One region of the Kitasatospora viridis genome, then DNA from elsewhere that is predicted to be linked to it. Evidence: riboswitches for the same ligand, from Rfam matches in the RefSeq annotation. Region 1 holds a riboswitch; the other holds the start of a gene.
The links. A riboswitch is a leader RNA that binds a small molecule or an ion and turns the genes downstream of it on or off. The one in region 1 is predicted to bind glycine.
Positions count from the first base shown of each region.

Region 2: it holds a riboswitch for glycine, as region 1 does, so the genes downstream of both, gcvT (glycine cleavage system aminomethyltransferase GcvT) here and gcvP (aminomethyl-transferring glycine dehydrogenase) in region 1, are expected to answer to the same signal.

Region 1 covers NZ_VIWT01000001.1:5,620,510-5,624,915, reverse strand. The annotation lists gene gcvP (aminomethyl-transferring glycine dehydrogenase) at 1-1,645, opposite strand, end outside; glycine riboswitch at 1,876-1,981, opposite strand; gene FHX73_RS25205 (PRC and DUF2382 domain-containing protein) at 2,152-3,183, shown strand; gene FHX73_RS25200 (MFS transporter) at 3,391-4,406, shown strand, end outside.
Region 2 covers NZ_VIWT01000001.1:1,839,477-1,843,882, forward strand. The annotation lists gene FHX73_RS08150 (enhanced serine sensitivity protein SseB C-terminal domain-containing protein) at 1-826, opposite strand, end outside; gene FHX73_RS08155 (enhanced serine sensitivity protein SseB) at 937-1,728, opposite strand; glycine riboswitch at 1,849-1,952, shown strand; gene gcvT (glycine cleavage system aminomethyltransferase GcvT) at 2,102-3,220, shown strand; gene gcvH (glycine cleavage system protein GcvH) at 3,327-3,707, shown strand; gene glyA (serine hydroxymethyltransferase) at 3,820-4,406, shown strand, end outside.

The DNA of each region.
Region 1 (4,406 bases):
GGGCCTGCTCGATCGGCGCGAACGGGTGCAGCTGGCCGAACTCCGGCCAGGTGACCGCCTCCATCTCGGTGGTGGCGTTGAGCTTCATGGTGCAGGAGCCGAGCGGGATCATGCCGCGGTCCAGCGCGTAGTCCCGGTCGGAGAGGCGGCGCAGGTAGCGCAGCATCGCGGTCTCCGAGCGGTGGCTGTGGAAGACCGGGTGGGTCAGGTACTCGTCGGTGCGCAGCAGGCCGACCGGCAGCGTCTCGGCGGCCTCGGCCACCTCGGCGCCGACCACTCCGAAGGCGGCCCAGACGGTCTGCAGGTGCTCCCGGGTGGTGGTCTCGTCGCAGGAGATCGAGACGGTGTCGGCGTCCGCGAGGAAGAGGTTCACGCCCTCGGCACGGGCGGCGGCGACCACCTCGGCGGCCCGGCCCGGCACCTTCGCGGTGACGGTGTCGAAGAACTCGCCGTGCGCGAGCTCGACCCCGCCGGCCCGCAGGCCCTCGGCCAGCGCGGCCGCATAGCGGTGGGTGCGGCGGGCGATGTCGGCCAGGCCGTCGGGGCCGTGGTAGACGGCGTACATCGAGGCCATCACGGCGAGCAGCACCTGGGCGGTGCAGATGTTGCTGGTGGCCTTCTCGCGGCGGATGTGCTGCTCGCGGGTCTGCAGGGCGAGCCGGTAGGCGCGGTTGCCGTCGGCGTCCACCGAGACGCCGACCAGGCGGCCGGGCAGCGAGCGGGCGTACTCGGCGCGCACCGACAGGTAGCCGGCGTGCGGGCCGCCGAAGCCCATCGGCACGCCGAAGCGCTGCGAGGTGCCGCAGGCGATGTCGGCGCCCAGCTCGCCGGGCGACTTGAGCAGGGTGAGCGCCAGCAGGTCGGCGGCGACCGCGACGATCGCGCCCAGGCCGTGCGCCTGCTCGATCACCGGGGTGAGGTCGCGGACCGCACCGGAGGCGCCCGGGTACTGCAGCAGCACGCCGAAGACACCGCGCTCGGCGATCTCGGCCGGGATGCCGGCGGACAGGTCGGCGACGACCACCTCGACGCCGGTCGGCAGCGCGCGGGTGTTGATCACCGCGATGGTCTGCGGCAGGGTGTCGGCGTCCACCAGGAAGACGCCGCCCTTGACCTTGCCGACCCGGCGGGCCAGCGCCATCGCCTCGGCGGCGGCGGTGCCCTCGTCGAGCAGCGAGGAGCCGGAGGTGGGCAGGCCGGTCAGGTCGGAGACCAGGGTCTGGAAGTTGAGCAGCGCCTCCAGGCGGCCCTGCGAGATCTCCGGCTGGTACGGGGTGTAGGCGGTGTACCAGGCCGGGTTCTCCATGACGTTGCGCAGGATCACCGGCGGGGTGAAGGTGCCGTAGTACCCGAGGCCGATCATCGGGGTGAGCACCTGGTTGCTGCTCGCCAGCTCGCGCAGCTCGGCCAGCACCTGGGCCTCGCTGCGGCCGGCCGGCAGGCCCAGCGCGGTGATGCTGCGGATCGCCTCGGGGACGGCCGCGGTGGACAGGTCGGCCAGCGAGGCGTAGCCCACCTGGGCCAGCATCTTGGCCTGGGCGGCGGCGTCGGGGCCGATGTGGCGCGACTCGAAGGGGCTGGCCGCTTCGAGCTCGGCAAGGGTGGCGTTGCTGCTGGAACGACCGGCGGTCGGCTGGGCAGTCATGGTGGTCGAGGCCTCCTGGTCACGGACCGGCGGGGGCGCGCACGCACGGCCCTCGCCGCCTGGGGAGCGGAGCGGCCGGTGCGGACGGGCCCGACAGGCCTCCCCCTCTGTCATCGGGACCTGAGAGCTTCGCCCGCACGGGGCCGCGGGCCCCGCCGGCTTGCACCGTCGGTGAGGGTGGTCGCCTCCGGTTCCCTCACCGGTGGTCCTGCCCTGCTTTCCAGAGTGACCTATCCCACACGGTACGGATGCCTGAGAGATTCCGGGGAGGGTTTGCTCCTTCGGCGTCCCAGAGCCCTCGGATTCGAAGGCTGGGAACTCTCCCGTGCGGGTTCGGCGGTCGGGGCCCAGGGTACCAGCGGAGGCCTTGGTGAACACCGGTCAGGTAGCCGTTCCCGGTCCCCCGAATGGCCCGATGGCCTGCACCGATGGCCGATTCCGACTGGCCGCGCTCCGTTATGTGCCTTTTGGTGTGAATCGAAAGCGGTACCACCAGGAGGAACAGCGTGCAGACCGACATCGATCCCCGAGACCTGATCGGGCACAAGGCCGTCGACCGGAATGGCGACAAGATCGGCACGGTGGACGAGGTCTACCTCGACGACGCGACGGGTGAGCCCGAATGGGCGGCCGTCCGCACCGGGATCTTCGGCCGGGACGCCTTCGTCCCGTTGACCACGAGCGAGTTCTCCGGCGAGGAACTGCGCGTGCCCTACGACAAGTCGCTGATCAAGGAGTCGCCGGACTTCGGGGTCGGCCAGCACCTCTCACCCGCCCAGGAGCTCCAGCTCTACCGCTACTACGGGCTGGACTCCCCCGCCGACGGCGTGCCCACCGCCGACCGCGACTTCCCCACGAAGGCACCGGATCCCACTGTGACGACCACCACCGCCGCCCACCCGACCACCACGACCGCCGCGATGCCCGCGCCGTCCCCGGCCACCATCGGCCTGGACAAGCCGGTCGAGCCGGTGCCCGCGCCGCCGGCCCCCGAACCCGGGCAGGCCGCGGCCAAGGCCGCGCCCGACCAGGACCCCGGCAGCATGCCGCCGCCCGGCCCGATCGAGCTGACGCTGCGTGAGGAGCGGCTGGAGATCACCAACGAGTGGCATGTGCTCGGCACCGCCCGGATGCGCAAGTACGTGGTCACCGAGCCGGTGGAGCGCCGGGTCCAGGTGGTCAAGGAGCGGGTCCGGGTGGAGCGGGTGCCGGTGGGCGAGGCCGAGCGGGCCGCGCTCTCCGGGCAGGAGATCGCCGAGGCGGTGGAGGAGGTGACGCTGCGGGAGGAGCGCCCGGCCGTGCGCAAGTACCTGGCGCCGCTGGAGCGGGTCCGGCTGGTGGTGGAGCGGTACACCGAGGAGCAGGTGATCAAGGACGAGCTGCGCCGCGAGCAGGTGGAGATCCACGACGACACCGCACCGGCCGCGGCCGCGCAGCCGCCCCACGGGCAGAACGGCCAGCTCCAGCAGCCGGCCCCGTCGCACACGGTGCAGGCCCAGCCGCAGCACGCCGAGCCGATGGGCGGCGCCACGCACTGAGCCGCCCGACGGCCGTCGGCCCGGATCCGCTCCTGCGGGTCCGGGCCGACGGCCGTTGACGGGCCCTCAATCCCCGGGCCCCGAAGGTTCAGCACTCGATATTTGACAAAATGAAGCACTTCGCGGATTGTTACTTCAGTCGATTAACTGTCGTCTGCCTGAAGCAGTACCCACACTGCCGGGCCGACCCGTCGAAGGAGCCCATCCGTGAGTGAGGCCGCACAGCCCGCCGCCACGGCCGTGAAACCGAGCAGCGCCCGGGTGCTGCCCGCGCTGGTGCTGGCGATGCTGGCGTACAGCGTGATCCAGACCGCGGTCGTGCCGATCCTTCCGTCGCTCGCCAAGGAGCTGAAGGTCTCCGGCTCGGACATCACCTGGCTGATGACCGCCAACCTGCTCTCCGCCGCCGTGCTCACCCCGCTGCTCGGCCGCTTCGGCGACCTGCGCGGCCGCAAGCCGATGCTGCTGATCTCGCTGGGCGGCCTGGTGCTCGGTTCCGGCCTGGCGGTGGCCACCCACTCGTTCACGCTGCTGGTGGTGGCCCGCGTGCTGCAGGGCGCCGGCGGTGGCGTGCTGCCGCTGGCGATCAGCATCGTCCGCGACGAGCTGCCCAAGGAGAAGGTCACCGGCGGCGTCGCCGCGATCAGCGCCTCGATGGGTGTCGGCTCCGGCCTCGGCCTGGTCGCCACCGGCCTGCTGCTGGAGCACTGGGACTACAAGTCCATCTTCTGGATGGGCCTGATCGCCGCCCTGCTGGCGATGGCCCTGGTGATCTTCCGGGTGCCCAAGGACCCGGTGGTCGACCGGGCCGGCGGCGCCGACCCGCTGGGTGCGATCACCCTGGCCGGCTGGCTCTCCGCGCTGCTGGTCGCGGTCAGCCGCGGCAACGAGTGGGGCTGGACCTCCACCAAGACCCTGGGCCTGTTCGCCATCGCCGCCGTGGTCGCGCTGATCTGGGGCGTCATCGAGGTCAAGGTGGCCCACCCGCTGGTGGACATGAAGATGATGGCCCGTCCGGCCGTCGCCTTCACCAACCTGGCCGGCCTGATGATCGGCTTCGGCATGTACGGCTCGTTCCTGGTGATCAGCAACTTCACCCAGACCCCGCAGCAGCTGGCCCACTACGGCTTCACCGCGAGCGTGCTGCACGCCGGTGTGCTGCTGCTGCCCTCCGCGCTCGGCTCGATGGTCGCCGCCCCGGTCGGCGCCAAGCTGATCGGCCT
Region 2 (4,406 bases), 3.8 Mb from region 1:
GCTGCGGCCAGCCCTGCCCCGGGTAGCCGTAACCCGTCGGGTACGACGGCACGGCCGGCGGCGGAGTCGCCTCACGGTGGTAGAACGGCCGGGAGTTGGCCCGCATCCACAGCGCCACCGGGTCGAAGTCGTCGCTCATCGCCACCGTCGAGACGGCCAGCCCGTGCGGCGCCTGACCGATCGCCCGCTGCATCAGCGCCCGCACCGCCTCCACCGCCGGCGGCGAGGTGTCGTACAGCTCCAGCCCGATCGCCAGGTACGGCTCGCCGAGGACCGGCTGCACCCAGGCCCGGCGCAGCGCCCGGACCGGCCGCACCGACGGCGCCTGGTGCGCCAGCAGCCCGAAGAACGCCTCGGTACCGGCCAGCTGCGGATCGCTCAGGCGCAGCGGGCCGGCCGGCAGCCGCTCCAGCCCGGCGGCCACCCGGCGCAGGTCGGCCCAGGGCACGCCGACCCCGCCGCCCGGCGCGTGCGGGTTCAGCCACAGGCCCCAGCGGGAGCGGTACAGCGAGGTGGCGATCTCCTTGCCGGTGATCACCTCGTGCGCCCTGGTCCAGCCGCTGGCGGCCAACTGCTCGGGCGAGGTGACGGCCGGCGCGTAACCCAGGCCGCCGATCTCCATGTTCCCGTACTGCGCGTCCGGGCTGCCCGGACTGCCCTGCCAGAGCAGCATCCAGACCCGGCCCGCGGCCAGCTCCCGGAGCAACTGCTCGTAGGCCTCGTACCGCTCCGGGGCGACCTCGCCCAGCGCCCGCTCCAGGGCCGCGGGGTCCGCGCCCGGGGCCGTGCCCCACGGCCCCGCGCCGCCCACCGGTCCCGTCGTCACCGCTGTCCTTCTCTCCTTGTGCCCACTGCCGCCCGCACCTGCTGCCGCGCTCTCGCCAGCACCCTACGGCGCCCGGGTGACGCCCGTCATCGCGGCATGCCCGCGCCCGCTCAACCCCGCTGGTAGAACGGCGCGACCCGGTGCAGCATCCAGTCCACCACCGGGTCCGCCGCCAGGTCCAGCAGCACGATGTGCACCTCCCCCGGCAGCGGGGCCGCGCCCAGCGCCCGGCCGATCGCGGCGTTCGCCTGCGCCGGGTCCGCCGGGGCGCCCTGGTCCAACTGGACGCCGACGAACATCACGGTCGCCTCGCCCTCCACCGAGGCCAGCGCCCGACGCGCCGTCAGCACCCCCGGCAGCGCGGCCAGCTCCGCCCGCACCGCCGCCAGGAAGGCGACCGGCTCCTCGTGCGGCTCCGGCTCGCGCAGCGCCACCCGGGCGCCCTGGCCGACCGGCCCGCCGCCGACCGCCTCCGCGCGGTGCTCGCGCGGCCCGCGGCGCAGCTCGCCGACCCCCTCCGGCGGGATCGGGATGCCCACCGGCGCCTGCGGGTTCACCGCGATCCCGATCCCCAGCGGCAGGCCCCGGGCGAACTCCCAGGCCGGCGCGACCGCGCAGCTCAGCCCGGGCGCGTGCTTGACGAACTGCTCCTCGGAGGAGAACACCGGCACGTAGGGCGCGCCGGCCAGCTCCACGGTCGGCAGGTCCAGGCCCAGACCCGAGGGGTCGACACCGGCCGGCAGCGGGATCCAGATCTGACTGCGCGCCAGCACCTCGACCACCCGCGGCGTCGCGCCCGGGTCGCCGATCGCCGCGGACAGCACCTGCTCCAGCTCGTTCGCCGGCCAGCCGCCCCCGACGAGCTGCTGCTGCTCCGCCCCCGCCAACCCCTGAGTCTCCACCGCAGCAGGGTACCGGTCGGCCCCTCACCGCCCGCCCCCTCTCCCATCAGGCGGACAGGCGTGCGATGATGTGCGCGCTCAACAAAGACGACGTGCCCGCACGTCGACATACTGGCCGCTCGAACCCGCGCGGGAGAGTCCGGAGGTGCCGTCAGGCACGGACCGGCGCCGAAGGAGCAAGTCCTCCCCGGAATCTCTCAGGCACCCGATACCGCACGGGCGAGGCGAATCTGGAAAGTGGAACACGGCCGTGCCGTGCGCCCACCCACGGTGCAAGCCGCGCCATCCTGGTGGCGGTGAAGCTCTCAGGTTGTGACGACAGACGGGGAGACTCCACCCCAGCCTGCCTGTTTCCAGATTCGGGAGTCCCGCCATGTCCGTGCGCCTGACCGCGCTCGACGCGCTGCACCGCGCCCTCGGCGCCACCATGACCGACTTCGCCGGCTGGGACATGCCGCTGCGCTACGGCAGCGAGCGCGAGGAGCACCTCGCCGTCCGCACCAAGGCCGGTCTCTTCGACCTCTCCCACATGGGCGAGATCACCGTCTCCGGCCCGCAGGCCGGCGAGCTGCTGGACCACGCGCTGGTCGGCTTCATCTCCGCGCTCGGCGTGCTGCGCGCCCGCTACACCATGATCTGCCGCGAGGACGGCGGCATCCTGGACGACCTGATCGTCTACCGGACCGCCGAGCACGAGTACATGGTGGTCGCCAACGCCTCCAACGCCCAGGTGGTGCTCGACGCGCTGACCGAGCGCGCGGCCGGCTTCGACGCCGTGGTCCGCGACGACCGGGACGCCTACGCGCTGCTCGCGGTGCAGGGCCCGGCGGCCAACGCGATCCTCTCCTCGGTCACCGACGCCGACCTGCCCGGCCTCAAGTACTACGCGCTGCTGCCCGCCACCGTCGCGGACAAGCAGGTCTGGCTGGCCCGCACCGGGTACACCGGCGAGGACGGCTTCGAGATCTTCTGCGCCCCCGCCGACGCCGAGCACCTGTGGCAGGCGCTCACCGAGGCCGGCGCGCCGCACGGCCTGGTGCCGGCCGGCCTGTCCTGCCGCGACACGCTGCGCCTGGAGGCCGGCATGCCGCTCTACGGGCACGAGCTGGACACCTCGCTGACCCCGTTCGACGCCGGCCTGGGCCGGGTGGTCCGGTTCGACAAGACCACCAACGGCGGCGAGTTCGTCGGCCGCAAGGCGCTGGAGGCGGCCGCCGCCCAGGCCGAGGCCAACCCTCCGCGCAAGCTGGTCGGCCTGGTCTCCGAGGGCAAGCGGGTGCCGCGCGCCGAGTACGCCGTGGTCGACGCCGAGGGCACCCCGATCGGCCGGATCACCTCCGGCGCGCCCTCCCCCACGCTGGGCAAGCCGATCGCCATCGCCTACCTGGACGCCGCCCACGCGGCCCCCGGCAGCGCCGTCGCGGTGGACGTGCGCGGCAAGCACGAGCCGGTCGAGGTCGTCGCGCTGCCGTTCTACAAGCGCGCCCGCTGACCCTCCGCCACCCCGCAGCGCAGTCGCCGTCCCGCCCGCCGGACCCCGTCGTCCGGCGTGCGGACAGCTCCCTCGTACCCGCTTCCCATCCTGGAGAATGAGCATCATGAGCAACCCGCAGAACCTGCAGTACAGCAAGGAGCACGAGTGGCTGACCGCCGCCGACGCTGACGGGGTCTCGACCGTCGGCATCACCGAGCACGCGGCCACCGCCCTCGGCGACATCGTCTACGTGCAGCTGCCCGCCGTCGGGGACACCGTCACCGCCGGCGAGACCTGCGGCGAGCTCGAATCCACCAAGTCGGTCAGCGACCTCTACTCCCCCGCCTCCGGCGAGGTCGTCGAGGTCAACGAGACCCTCACCGACGAGCCGGCCCTGGTCAACGCGGCCGCCTTCGAGGGCGGCTGGCTCTTCAAGCTCAAGGTCACCGAGGCCCAGGCCGACCTGATGAGCGCCGACGAGTACAGCGCGTTCACCGGCTCCTGACCGAGCGCCGGGCGGCCGCAGCGCGGCGGCCGCCCGCAAGCCTTGCTCTCACCCTCGCCCGTCGCCCGCCCAGGCGTGCCACGCGCGACCGCTCCGATGGGAAGACGCCCCCATGACGGTTCTGAACGAATCCCTGCACGACCTCGACCCGGAGATCGCCGCCGCGGTCGACGCCGAGCTGCGCCGCCAGCAGAGCACCCTGGAGATGATCGCCTCCGAGAACTTCGCCCCGGTGGCGGTCATGGAGGCCCAGGGCTCGGTGCTGACCAACAAGTACGCCGAGGGCTACCCCGGCAAGCGCTACTACGGCGGCTGCGAGCACGTCGACGTGGTCGAGCAGCTGGCCATCGACCGGATCAAGGCGCTGTTCGGCGCCGAGGCCGCCAACGTGCAGCCGCACTCCGGCGCGCAGGCCAACGCCGCCGCGATGTTCGCGCTGATCCAGCCGGGCGACACCATCCTGGGCCTGAACCTGGCGCACGGCGGCCACCTGACCCACGGCATGAAGATCAACTTCTCCGGCAAGCTCTACAACGTGGTCGCGTACCACGTGGACGAGCAGACCGGCCTGGTCGACATGGAGGAGGTCGAGCGCCTCGCCAAGGAGAACCAGCCCAAGCTGATCGTGGCCGGCTGGTCCGCCTACCCGCGCCAGCTCGACTTCGCCGAGTTCCGCCGGATCGCCGACGAGGTCGGCGC